Linked DNA regions of Vreelandella piezotolerans. The protein of the gene in region 1 interacts with the protein of each later gene in a pairwise test. Links are inferred from orthologs where the notes say so. Each region holds a gene or a part of one and is shown in the gene's direction. Other genes may lie near its edges.

The links.
Region 2: the proteins of GYM47_RS03590 (region 1) and mrdA interact in binary tests that used the Escherichia coli proteins (3 or more experiments, as listed by UniProt). The link is inferred for Vreelandella piezotolerans from one-to-one orthologs.

Annotation. Positions count from the first base shown.
Region 1 is NZ_CP048602.1:768,368-776,556, reverse strand. Bases 2,424-5,548 are described here. They hold GYM47_RS03590 (penicillin-binding protein 1A), read left to right. Parts: upstream 2,424-2,784; coding sequence 2,785-5,313; downstream 5,314-5,548. Other genes in these bases: GYM47_RS03585 (TRAP transporter permease), read right to left, coding at 5,395-5,548; pilM (type IV pilus assembly protein PilM), read right to left, coding at 2,424-2,591. Outside these bases: GYM47_RS03610 (pilus assembly protein PilP), read right to left, coding at 1-323; GYM47_RS03605 (type IV pilus inner membrane component PilO), read right to left, coding at 320-967; GYM47_RS03600 (PilN domain-containing protein), read right to left, coding at 964-1,533; more of pilM, read right to left, coding at 1,530-2,423; more of GYM47_RS03585, read right to left, coding at 5,549-7,407; GYM47_RS03580 (DUF1850 domain-containing protein), read right to left, coding at 7,512-8,006; GYM47_RS03575 (TAXI family TRAP transporter solute-binding subunit), read right to left, coding at 8,025-8,189. UniProt on the Escherichia coli protein: Cell wall formation. Synthesis of cross-linked peptidoglycan from the lipid intermediates.
Region 2 is NZ_CP048602.1:1,611,260-1,615,519, forward strand. Bases 1-2,874 are described here. They hold mrdA (penicillin-binding protein 2), read left to right. Parts: upstream 1-420; coding sequence 421-2,328; downstream 2,329-2,874. Other genes in these bases: rlmH (23S rRNA (pseudouridine(1915)-N(3))-methyltransferase RlmH), read left to right, coding at 1-334; rodA (rod shape-determining protein RodA), read left to right, coding at 2,331-2,874. In the rest of the region: more of rodA, read left to right, coding at 2,875-3,491; mltB (lytic murein transglycosylase B), read left to right, coding at 3,536-4,260. UniProt on the Escherichia coli protein: Catalyzes cross-linking of the peptidoglycan cell wall. Responsible for the determination of the rod shape of the cell. Is probably required for lateral peptidoglycan synthesis and maintenance of the correct diameter during lateral and centripetal growth.

The DNA of each region.
Region 1 (8,189 bases):
CGCAGCGTGCCCACCAAACGTAGGCTTTGCAGCGGGAACTGCTCTAACGGCTCGGTCTTTCGCTGCTGGTCGGGGGCCAGGGCGCTTGCAAAGACGGCCTCCGCCTCGGTCGCTCGCACGCTCTCAGGAGCGAGGAACGGACTGCGGGCATCACTATAGCGGTACTCTATCGGCTGGTAGTCGGGAATCGTTGGAATGGCGACCGGCGGCTGTCCCGCTGGAGCGCGCCGAATCTCGTCCAACACCGACGCTAGCTGGCCAAGGTTGGCGTCACTACAACCCGCGAGAAGCGCCATTACGCCAAAAGTGAGTAAACGCTTCATGGTACGGGCGCCTCCCCGTCTGCTGCGTCTATATAGCTATAGGTGCGAGCGACCAATGACATACGCAGCGACTCACCGCTCTGCTCGGCCGGTGAGAGCGCGATATCGTGCTGGGTCACGATACGTGCCAACTGACTAATGTCGGCCACGAAGTGCGCCAGCTCGTGATAGCCGCCGCGCACCTGAATATCCAGCGGGTGCTCCACGTAGTGCGTATTTCGCACGGTGGGGCGCAGGCGAATCGTTTCGATACTCAAGTCATTATCCAGCGCTGCCTCGCTAATGCTATCCAATAACGAGGGAATTTCGGCACTGGTGGGCAGCATGGAGCGCATGGTGGTCATCTGCTCTTCGAGCGCGATGAGTTGGTCACGCACTTCGGGCAAAAAGGCCGCTTCAGAGACTTTGCTACGATACTCGTTCAGAAGACGTGCCTCTTGGCGCTGTGCCGCTTCCAGTTCGATGCGCTTTTCGCTCACCAACCACCAGCTCAGTCCGCCCAAGGCTACGCAAAACGCTAGCGCGCCACACAGCACCTTGAGTAGCACGGGCCACTCGCCCGCTTCTTTGACATCCAGCGACTGCCAATCCAGCGTTTTCAATCGCTGCCACTCATCCCGCCAGCGCTCGCGCCCCCCTATCATGGCGACTCCTCCCCGTCACCACTCTCTCTCAGCGACGACTGCACCACTTCGAACTGGAACAAGCGACTATTGCCATCTTGCCCGCTGGTCACCTCCGACAGTAGCGGCACTCCCAGCCCAGGCATACTGGCAATCTGACGCAGCTGATCGGATACCTGACGTTCGCTGCCCGCCATGGCCGATACGCTTACCTGCTCGCCGTTACGGGTCAGCCGCTGATACACCACGCCGTCTACCGCGCTTGCAGCGATATCGTTGAACAGTTGCACGGTACTCACCCGCTCGGCCTGCAGCGTGTTGAACAGCGCCAACTGCTCGCCTAGTCGCTCGGCGGTTTGTTGATAGCGCTGCACATCGGCAATTTCGTTATTCAGGCGCTCGATGTGCTGGGTGATATAGGCGTTACGCTGCTGCTGAGCGGCGAGCTTCTGCTGGTAAAGCTGAGCGACCCCCAGGCCCAGCGCAACCCCGGCGATCAGCATCAGCACGACGACCCCGTAAAAACGGCGGGTGCGTTTCTCCCGACGCGCCTCCCGCCAGGGAAGCAGGTTGATATTAATGCTCATAGTCCAACCCTCATCGCCAAACCGCCCGCGGTGAGCATGGCTGGAGCATCGTTCGTCAAACCTTCCATATTGAGGCGCTTATTGACACGCATACGCTGAAACGGATTGGCGATGGTCACCGACATACCGCTATCGTCGGCGATGCGCTCGGCCAAGCCGGGAATGACGCTCGAGCCGCCTGCCAGTACGATGTGCTGCACTTCGTGCTGGCGCCCGGCGGTATAATAGAGCTGCAGGGAGCGCCCCACCTGTTGCACGACGGTTTCCAGGAACGGATTGAGCACTTTCTCGTGGTAATCCTCAGGCAGGCCGCCGCGCTTTTTGGCAAAGCCCGCCTCTTCGTTACTCAAAGAGTAATGGTCGCGAATCGCGTCAGTGAGCTGGCGACCGCCAAACACCGTGTCCCGGCTATAAACGATGTGACCTCCACGCACGACGTGAAAGGCATTCATGTTCGCACCAATATCCACTAGCCCTACGCAGGCGTTGGGGTCGCTGTCGACGTTGAGCTGACGACGCAGCTCGGCCAGCGAGCGCTCCATGGCGAAGGTTTCCACGTCCACCGCCGCAGGCTCCAATCCGGCACGCTCCAAGGTTTCGGTGAGCTGTGACACATCCTGCTGGCGGCAAGCCACCAAAATGACCTGCTGCTGCTCGTCATCGAAGGGCGCAGGGCCCAGGCAGTGGAAGTCGAACGCCACTTCATTGAACGGAAACGGAATATGCCGGTCTGACTCGGCGATTATGCGCTCTTCGATCTCGTCTTCGCTCAGCGAGACGGGAAACTGAAGCGTTTTGGTAATGGCAGCGCTGGCCGGAACGGCCACGGCAGCTTTACGCGTTGAGGGTTTGGCGTGTTCGACGGCGCGACTCAGCATGTTGGCCACATCGTTCATATCTCGAATACGGCGTTCGACCACCGCACCTTCGCGAAGCGGGCGCACGGCGTAGCTCTCGACTTGGTAATTATCGTTGCACCGTTTGAGTTCGAGTAGCTTGACGGTCGCCGAGGTAATATCGACACCAATCAACCCTTTACTGGGTGTTAGTAAACGCATGTTGAGTTCGGCTCCGCCTGCCTATCGTGCGAGTTTCGAGGTTACATGATTTTTAGTTAAGGCACACGCCAATGCCTCTACGCCATATCAACACTGGTGGCCGCTGCCTCCCCTTCCTATAATGGCAGCCACTTGCGCGCCATGGCGTTAATACTGCCCTGGCTACTCCTCTTTTTACGGGTGCCCACTGTTCATGACGTTTTTACGGACTCTTGTGCTGTCACTATTTTCACTGGTCGTTGCGCTCTCGGGTGCGGTCATACTGGCGGTGATCGGTGCGGCGATCTATTTTTCGCCGGGCCTGCCCGACGTGCGTCAGCTGCAGGATTTCGAACTGCACACGCCACTACGGATTTTTACCAACGACGGCAAGCTGATCGGCGAATTCGGTGAAGAGCGCCGCGTGGCGATCGACTTCGATGACATTCCCCAAGACATGATCAACGCGCTGATTGCTGCCGAAGACGCCAGTTACTTCGATCATGCAGGCGTCGACCCGCGCGGCTTGGCGCGCGCGGCGGTCGAGCTGGTTCAGAGTGGCGGCACCATTCAATCGGGGGGTTCCACCATCACCATGCAGGTCGCACGTAACTACATGCTGACCCTCGACCAGACGTTCACACGGAAAATTCGCGAGATTCTGCTGGCCTTACAGATGGAGCAGATTCTCGACAAAGAGGAGATCTTCGAACTTTACGTCAATAAGATCTTTCTAGGTAACCGTGCTTATGGCATTGCCGCTGCCGCCGAGACCTATTACGACAAGCCACTCGCCGAGCTGAGCCTGGCGGAAACCGCCATGATTGCCGGACTGCCCAAAGCCCCCTCGGCGTTCAACCCACTGGCCAACTCCGAGCGTTCGCTGATTCGTCGCAACTGGATCCTATTCCGCATGCGTGAGCTTGGGTATATCGATAACGATACCTATCAAAGTGCCGTTCAGGCCCCAGTCACCGCACGCCGCCACTACACCCAAACCGAGGTGGATGCCGCCTACGTGGCAGAGATGGCACGCCAATACGCCATCGAGCGCTTTGGTGATACCGCCTATACCGGTGGCTACCGCATTTACACCACCATCGATAGCGAACTGCAGCCGTTTGCCCGTCAGGCGCTGGCCAATGGCCTGATCGCTTACGACTTACGCCATGGCTGGCGGGGTGCCGAGCAAGAGGACATTGCCCCCAGCTTGGTCGAAGCCCAAGAGCAGACCACTACCCAGGGTTTGGAAGAGGAGCTGTCAGAGTCGCCGGAGATCCGCCAAACCGCTCGTCAGGCTGCCCAGCGTAGCCAAACCGAAGTCGAAGGCGTGGATGGCGATGTGAGCAACTGGCTTCAGGTACTGGAGCGTACGCCCAACTATGGCCTGCTGCAGCCTGCCATCGTGGTCGAGAGCAGTGGCCGTGAGATGCAGGTGCTGACTCGTGGCGGTGAGCTGCAAACGATTCCATGGAGTGGTCTTAGCTGGGCGCGCCCCTATTTGAGCCCGCGTAGCCGAGGGGCCGAACCGACCAATGCGGCACAGATTGCCGAACGGGGCGACCTCATCCGCGTCATCGAGACCGATGACGGCACGCTGCGCCTTTCCCAACGTCCAGACGCCGAAGGCTCGCTGGTGGCGCAAGACCCACGCACCGGTGCGATTCTGGCGCTGCAGGGCGGCTTCGACTTCAACGCTAGTAAGTTCAACCGCGCCGTGCAAGCCCAGCGTCAGTCCGGCTCAATCTTCAAGCCGTTCATTTATCTCGCCGCCTTGCAAGATGGCGAAATGAACGCGGCGAGCGTGGTCAACGACGCGCCGGTGGTATTGGATGATGGCAGCGATTCACTATGGCGCCCGGTCAACTCAAGCCGCGACTTCCAAGGTCCGATGCGCCTGCGCCCGGCACTGGCACGTTCGCGCAATCTCGTCACCATTCGCGTGCTGCAAACCATGGGGCTCGACCACACGATCCAATATCTGGAAGGGTTCGGCTTCTCGCCGGAGCGTCTGCCCCGCGGCCTGTCACTGGCCCTGGGTAGCGCCAGTCTCACGCCCATGGAGATGACCAACGCCTACGCGGTGATCGCCAACGGCGGCTTCCAAGTCTCGCCTTGGTTCATCGAGCGGGTGACCCGCGATGACGATAACGAAGTGATCGATGAAGCTACGCCGCAGGTTGCCTGCGTGAGTTGCGCCGAGGGCCAGGAAACCGTCGAGATCGATGGCAAGACCTACCCGATCGCCCCTCGTGTGGCCGACGCAGCAGCGGTATATATTCTGCGAGACATGCTGCGCGACGTCATTACCTCCGGTACGGGCCGAGGTGCACTGAGCCTAAACCGTGAGGATATCGTCGGTAAAACCGGCACGACCAACAGCCAGCGAGACGCCTGGTTTGCCGGTTTCAATAGCAATCTCGTCACCACGGTGTGGGTCGGTAAAGACAGCAACGACACCATTGCCGAGTATGGCGCGAATGCCGCTCTACCCATCTGGATCGACTTCATGGGCGATGCGCTCGAAGGAACCCCCTCTGCACTGCCAGAGCGTCCCGACACCATCGTCACCGCACGGGTGGACCCGGAGACGGGCCGTCGTTTACACGATGACCAACCGGGCGGCATGACCGAGCTGTTCCACAGAGACCATCTACCGGATTTCCAGCCTCGGCGCATTAGCCAAGAGCTTGAGGAAGCCAGTGGCTCGCAGGGGTCTGGCACGGCAGAGTCGATCTTCTAAATACGAACCGACGCTAAAACGTAAAAGCCCGGGAACGAATGTTCCCGGGCTTTTTTGGTGCTGCTTTTCTCCTAGGCAAAATCAACCGGCCACCGGCGTTGGCTCCCGTTTGCTCGCCTGCCAGTTAGCGGCGATGGCTACGACCATGACCGTGACGCCGGCCACCTCCGTCCACAAGCTTGGGTAGAACACACCGACAATGGCGCCACCAATGGCCAAACGAGGCAGCCAAGACATACGCGTAAACAGGTAGCCTTCTAGCGAGGCCGCGAACGCACATAGCGCCAGTAGCGCGATGACTGCATTCCATACCACCACGAGCACCGGCCCGCCAATGATGATCTCCGGATTGAAGACCATGAACAGCGGAATCAGGTAGAGCCCCTTGGCAAACTTCCACGCTTGGAAGCCCGTCTCCATGGGTTTACTGCCGGCAATGGCCGCCCCCGCAAACCCCGCCAGGGCAATCGGTGGCGTGACGTTGGAGTCCTGGGAGTACCAAAAAACCACCAAGTGAGCGATCAACAGCGGCACACCGAACTCGGCGGTCAGCGCTGGCCCCACCAGCACGATCAGAACGATGTAGCTGGCAGTGACCGGTAACCCCATCCCCAAAATTAGGCTCGCCAACAGCACCAACAGCAGTGCCAGCACCAGGTTGCCACCGGAGAACGCCAGCATCATGGAGGAGAACTTCAGACCCAGGCCGGTCAAACCGACCACGCCGACGATGATACCGGCGACAGCGCAAGCCATGGAGACCGCCACGGCATTGCGCGCGCCCAACTCTAATCCCTGGACCAGCTTCACGAGCCCTGCCCACACGACCGCTTTCGTGCGCTCGACCGTGACCGGTTGCCCCTGTTTGGGTGCCACGAAGAAGTACCATAATGCATAGCGCAAGACGGCCACCGCCACCATGGTGACGACCGCGTAATACCCCACGCGCATGGGCGACATGCTCATGGCCAGCAGCCATACCAACACCGCCAGCGGCAGGAGGAAGTGCCAGCCATCTTTCATGACTTGGCGCATTTGGGGCAGCTCGCTCTTGGCCATGCCCTGCATGCCTTGTTTCAAGGCAATGATGTGGACGAACAGATAGACCGTCGCAAAGTACATGATCGCCGGCAGAATGCTGATTTTGACGATCTCTAAATAAGGCGTATTGGTATATTCGGCAATCAAGAAGGCGCCTGCACCCATCAGCGGCGGCATGATTTGCCCGCCGGTGGAAGCGGCCGCTTCGATGCCCCCCGCCTGCTTCGGCTGGTAGCCCAGTTTCTTCATCAGCGGAATGGTGAACGCGCCGGTGGTGACCACGTTGGCAATGGCGCTGCCCGAAATCGATCCCATACCCGCCGAGGCCAGAACGGCCGCTTTGGCCGGACCGCCGCGCTGGCGTCCAGTAGCGGCGTAAGCCATATCGATGAAAAACTTACCGGCACCCGTGCTTTCCAAAAAAGCACCGAAGAGGACGAAAATGAAGATATAGGTAGCGGCAACTCCCAGCGGCAGGCCAAAAATGCCCTCTTGGCCCAGGTAAAGCTGCCCGGCCACGCGGTCGAGGCTGTAGCCACGGTGCTCCATGATGCCGGGCATCCACTCGCCCAGCCAGGGAAGCTCCCCACGGGGGCCGGCAAACGCATAAACGATAGCGAGCAAGCCAATCACCGTCATACCAAAACCCACCGCGCGGCGGCTGGCCTCGAGTACGGTGACCGTGGCAATACAGGCAACCAAAATATCGGTCTGGTTCCAGAACCCGGCGCGACTGAAGATGGCATCCAAGTTGAACACCAAGTAGCCACCCGTGATCAGCGCACCGGCAAAGAAGACCAGGTCGATTCCCCAGCCCACGATGCCGCGCTTACGATTTGGCCCAAAGGCCGGAAACATCAAAAAGGCCAATAGCATGATCAGCGCTAGGTGAATGCTGCGCTGATAAAATAGGCCCAGCGGCTGAATACCCGCCGAGTAGAGTTGGAATAACGACAGTCCCACCGCCACGATGGTGATACACCATAAAACGAAGCGGGGTTGAATCGCATTGCCGCCCGGCATCACAGTCGGCGGTGGCGTGGATTCGTTCATGAAGTCCTCGGAAGCATAAGCTAACTTTGGGGGTTAACACCCACTTAATTTTTATGAAAAGCGACATCGATCGGCGCACTTATGAGGTGTTTGGCTAACGACACTCAACGCGATGACAAGGCTATCGTGACGCGTTGGCCAGCCGCTCGCTCACTCAGGCTCACGGTGGGATGCTCGCCATCTGGCCACATGACGCGGTGATTGACGGCCGTCGAGCCGACCCGTAGTACGTAGCGATTGTTCGCCACTGGCTCGTCGATGGCATTGATCCAGTAACCGCCCTGGCCGTCCGACACCTGCTCGCCGCGCCCGAAAATGTGCCCAAGCCCAGCGGCAAAATCCGGTTGGTGGCTGCGCTCGAGCTGCATCGTGCCACCCGCGTTGCGGTAACAGTCCAACACCGTAAAGTGCTCGACAGAGTGCTGCCACTGGATGCACCAGCGGCTGCCCTGCGGCGCGGCTGCATCTACGAGCGTGTCGCCCTGCTCGGTCACGACCCGCAGATGCCAAGACGCAGTCGCCGAAGCGGGGGAGGCCCCCGCTTCGGCGAACAAACCACTCATCAGTAAGAGCGCCATCAGTCGTCGTTGCCACTGCATGGCACGGCTCCTAATGGGTTACGGACGCAGACGGTCCGGGATCTCAGCGCCAACTTCTTCGAAGTAGCGAAGCGCGCCCGGATGCAGCGGTACCGGCGTAGAGTTCATAGTGAACTCGATGGTGGTGTCATTGGCAGCCGGGTGGACAGCAATCAGCTCATCGGTGTTTTCGAACAGCAGCTG
Region 2 (4,260 bases), 840 kb from region 1 along the record:
GAATGCCGATATCGCCAAAGCGCGTGCGCAAGAATCGCAGCGCATTCGCGAAAAACTGCGCGGCGATGAGATCGTGGTCGCGCTCGAAGTCAAAGGGAAGCCTTGGACCACCGAGCAGCTCGCCCGAGAAGCAGATGCTTGGCGTATGGAGGGGCGGGACGTCGTTCTGCTCGTTGGCGGTCCGGACGGTTTGGAGCCTTCCCTGTCCGCCACGGCGGACAAAGCGTGGTCTCTCTCGCCGCTGACGCTGCCCCACCCACTCGTCAGAATCATGCTGGCAGAACAGCTCTACCGCGCCTGGACACTGTTGGTGGGTCATCCCTACCACCGCTAGGCGTTAAAGGCCGATCGACGGCTAAATTGTGTTTACTCCCCACTGGGGCCGCCGCTTTTATTGTTTTGTGAGAGTCCTCTGTTGCCATGCCTCAGCGCCGTGACACGCTAAAAATTCCCGAGCAAGAACTGCGTATTTTCCGTGTCAGGGCACTGCTCGCCGTGTTAGTGGTCGTGGTGCTGACTAGCCTGTTGGTTAGTCGACTAGGCTACCTGCAGATCGTGCAGCACGACCTCTACAGCACTCGCTCTGAAAAAAACCGCGTACGGGTCGAGCCTCTGCCGCCCAATCGTGGGTTGATCTACGACCGCAACGGTGTGCTGTTGGCCGAGAACCGGCCTACCTACAATTTGACCCTGGTGCGTGAGCGAGTCGATGATCTCGATGAGACGCTCTCTTTGCTGGTCGATCTTCTAGAGTTGCCTGAGGAGGAGATCGAGGCGTTTCAAGTGCGTTCCCGCCAGCGCCAGCGACCGTTTCAGCCTGCGCTGTTGATGAGCGACCTTAGCGAAGAGCAGATCGCTCGGCTGGCCGTCAATCGCCACCGGTTGCCCGGCGTCGAAGTCGAGGCTCAACTGCTTCGCTACTATCCCGATGCGGACGTCATGGCCCACGCTCTGGGGTACGTCGGGCGTATCAACGCAGAAGAGCTACAGGAGCTCGACCCAGGACGCTATGCGGGTACCCATTTCATTGGCAAAACCGGCGTCGAGCGTTTTTACGAAACTGAACTCCACGGCGAGGCCGGACTACGTAAGGTCGAAACCAACGCACGGGGCCGCGTTCTACGCGAATTGGGCCGTACCGACCCCGTGCCCGGTGCCAACCTCACCTTGACGCTCGACCGCTCCTTGCAAATGCTGGCCTACGAGCTGCTTGATGGGCGACGCGGTTCCATCGTGGCTATCGTTCCCAGCACTGGCGAAATTTTGGCGATGGTGTCGACCCCTGGGTTCGATAGTAACCAGTTCGTGACCGGCATTGATGTCGGTTCTTATCGAGCGCTGCAGGAAGATATCGACCTGCCGCTGTTCAACCGTGCCATTCGCGGTCACTACCCGCCGGGGTCGACCATCAAGCCCTTCTTGGCGCTGGCAGGGTTGGTCGAGGGCGTGATCACCCCGGATAGCACCATCAACGATCCCGGTTTCTATCAATTACCCAACGATTCTCGCCGCTATCGTAATTGGCTGCGCTGGGGGCACGGGCGTGTCGATATGGAGCGCTCCATTGCCGTATCGAATAACACCTACTACTACTCTCTTGCCCACGACCTCGGTATCGACAAGCTCCACGAACAGATGACCAACTTCGGCTTTGGCCAACGCGTGGCTCACGACGTTCAGGGAGAAAGCACGGGGCTGATGCCCTCGCGTGACTGGAAGCGGGCGCGGTTCAATCAGCCGTGGTATCCCGGCGAAACGCTCTCGGTAGGTATTGGTCAAGGGTATTGGCAGGTCACACCGCTGCAACTTGCCAGCGCTACCGCTGCCTTGGCCAATCGTGGCCATTGGGTGAAGCCGCGCTTGGCCCTGCGTATTGGCGAGCAGCCGGTGCCCGAAGAGCTCCCCGATACGCTGCCCGATATCGAACTGGCCAACGATAACTGGTGGGATCGGGTATATAGCGGTATGGAAAAAGTGCTCAGTGGCAGCGAGGGTACGGCGCGTCGAACGGGGGTGGGGCTCGAGTATCGCATGGGGGGCAAGTCAGGCACGGCCCAGGTGTTCTCGCTTGGTCAAGATCAGCGCTATAACGCCGAAGAGCTCGAAGAGCGCCTGCGTGATCACGCGCTTTTCATGGCGTTTGCGCCCATCGACGACCCACAAATTGCGGTATCGGTCATCGTCGAAAACGCGGGGGGCGGCAGCACTCATGCCGCGCATTTGGCGCGGGCGATGACGGATGCTTGGCTGCTCGAAGATGAGGCCCCCGAGGTCGAGGAAGTCAAAGAGGTGTTAGAGGAAGATACCGCCAACGTGGAGGGCAACTAGCGATGCCTTGGCAACTGATTACCCGTTCGTTGCGGCGTTATCCAACGCGTCCGCCGGACAGCGGTATCGCCCGGCGCAAAAGTGTGTGGGAACGTATCCACCTCGACCCCTGGCTGCTCGGCATGCTACTGGTGCTGATGAGCGCCGGGCTATTGGTGCTTTACAGCGCTTCGGGGCAGCGGCTCGATACCGTCATCGCCCAGGCCATTCGGTTTGGCGTGGCGCTGGCGGGTATGGTGATCATCGCCCAGTTCTCCCCCTCGACGTTTTTACGCTGGGCACCGCTGGCCTACGGGGTGGGCCTTGCCATGCTGATTGCGGTAGAAATTGCTGGCGATATCGGCATGGGGGCCAAGCGCTGGCTTGAGATTCCTGGCGTCATCCGTTTTCAGCCCTCGGAGATGATGAAGTTGGCGGTGCCGCTGATGGTGGCGGCATATTTGAACCGCTGCCAGTTGCCGCCTCGTCTTCGCGATATCGTGGTCTGCGCGGTGATCATTGGTGTACCGGTCGTATTAACGGCCATTCAGCCAGATCTTGGTACCTCGCTGTTGGTGGCCAGCGCGGCGGTGATCGTCGTGCTGCTGGCAGGGCTTTCCTGGAAGTTGATCGGTTTGGTCGCAGCGCTGGGCGCGGCGGGCCTACCGGTGCTATGGATGAACATGCACAACTATCAGCGACAGCGGGTGCTGACGTTTCTAGACCCCGATAGCGACCCGCTGGGTTCCGGGTGGAACATCATACAATCCACTACGGCCATCGGCAGCGGTGGGCTATGGGGCAAAGGGTGGTTAGAAGGTACCCAGTCCCAACTCGAGTTCTTGCCCGAGCGGCATACCGATTTCATTATCGCCGTGTTGGGTGAGGAGTTTGGCCTGGTGGGTATGATGGTGCTGCTGACGCTGTATGTGATGATCGTGGGCCGCGGGCTGTGGCTGGCGGCATCGTCCCAAGATACCTTTGGTCGCCTGTTCGCAGGCAGTATCATTCTGACGTTTTTTATCTATGTATTCGTCAATGTGGGCATGGTGAGTGGCATCTTGCCGGTGGTGGGCGTGCCGCTGCCACTGGTCAGTTATGGCGGCACCTCTAGCGTGACCTTGTTAGCGGGGTTCGGTATCCTCATGTCCATACACGCCCATCGGCGGTTACTGCCACGCTGACGGTCAAGGCCGTGGCAGTATGAATTCACAGGAGTGGTGAGCAAATGAACAGGGCGCGAAGTCAAGCGGGTGGCTATGCCATTGCCATGCTAGTAGCGTGTTCGGCCCCGGCGGTCGTCGCTGAGGAAACGGTCAGTTTCGATCCGCAGCATAATCCGCAAACCCAGCAATTGGCTGACGAGCTGGCCGAGCAGGGCGTGCCAAATGCGTGGCTGGAGCAAGCGCTGGCTCAGGCAAGCTATCGACAGGAAGTGTTGGATGCCATGGCAGGCGCGGCCGAGCGTCGGCTGCGCTGGTTCGAGTATCGCGATATTTTTCTAACCGAGCAGCGTATCGACGAAGGGGCCGCGTTCATCAAGGCCCATGCCGATGCGCTGGCGCGTGCCGAATCGGAATACGGCGTGCCGCCGGAAGTGATTACCGCCATCATGGGTGTAGAGACCTACTACGGTCGCCACAAAGGGCGTCATAAAGTGTTGGACTCTCTCGCCACGCTGGCATTTCACCACCCGGTACGCGGCGATTTCTTTCGCGGCGAGCTAGCGGCCTTTTTGACCATCGCCCATCAGCAAGAGGTGGCACCCGAGTCGCTCTACGGCTCCTATGCAGGAGCCATGGGCTACCCTCAATTCATACCTACCAGCTATCAAGCTTACGCCGTCGATTTTGACGGTGACGCGAAGCGCGATCTGTGGAATAACCCAGTCGATGCGATTGGTAGCGTTGCCAATTACTTCGCCGAGCATGGTTGGCAACGAGGCGGCGCGAT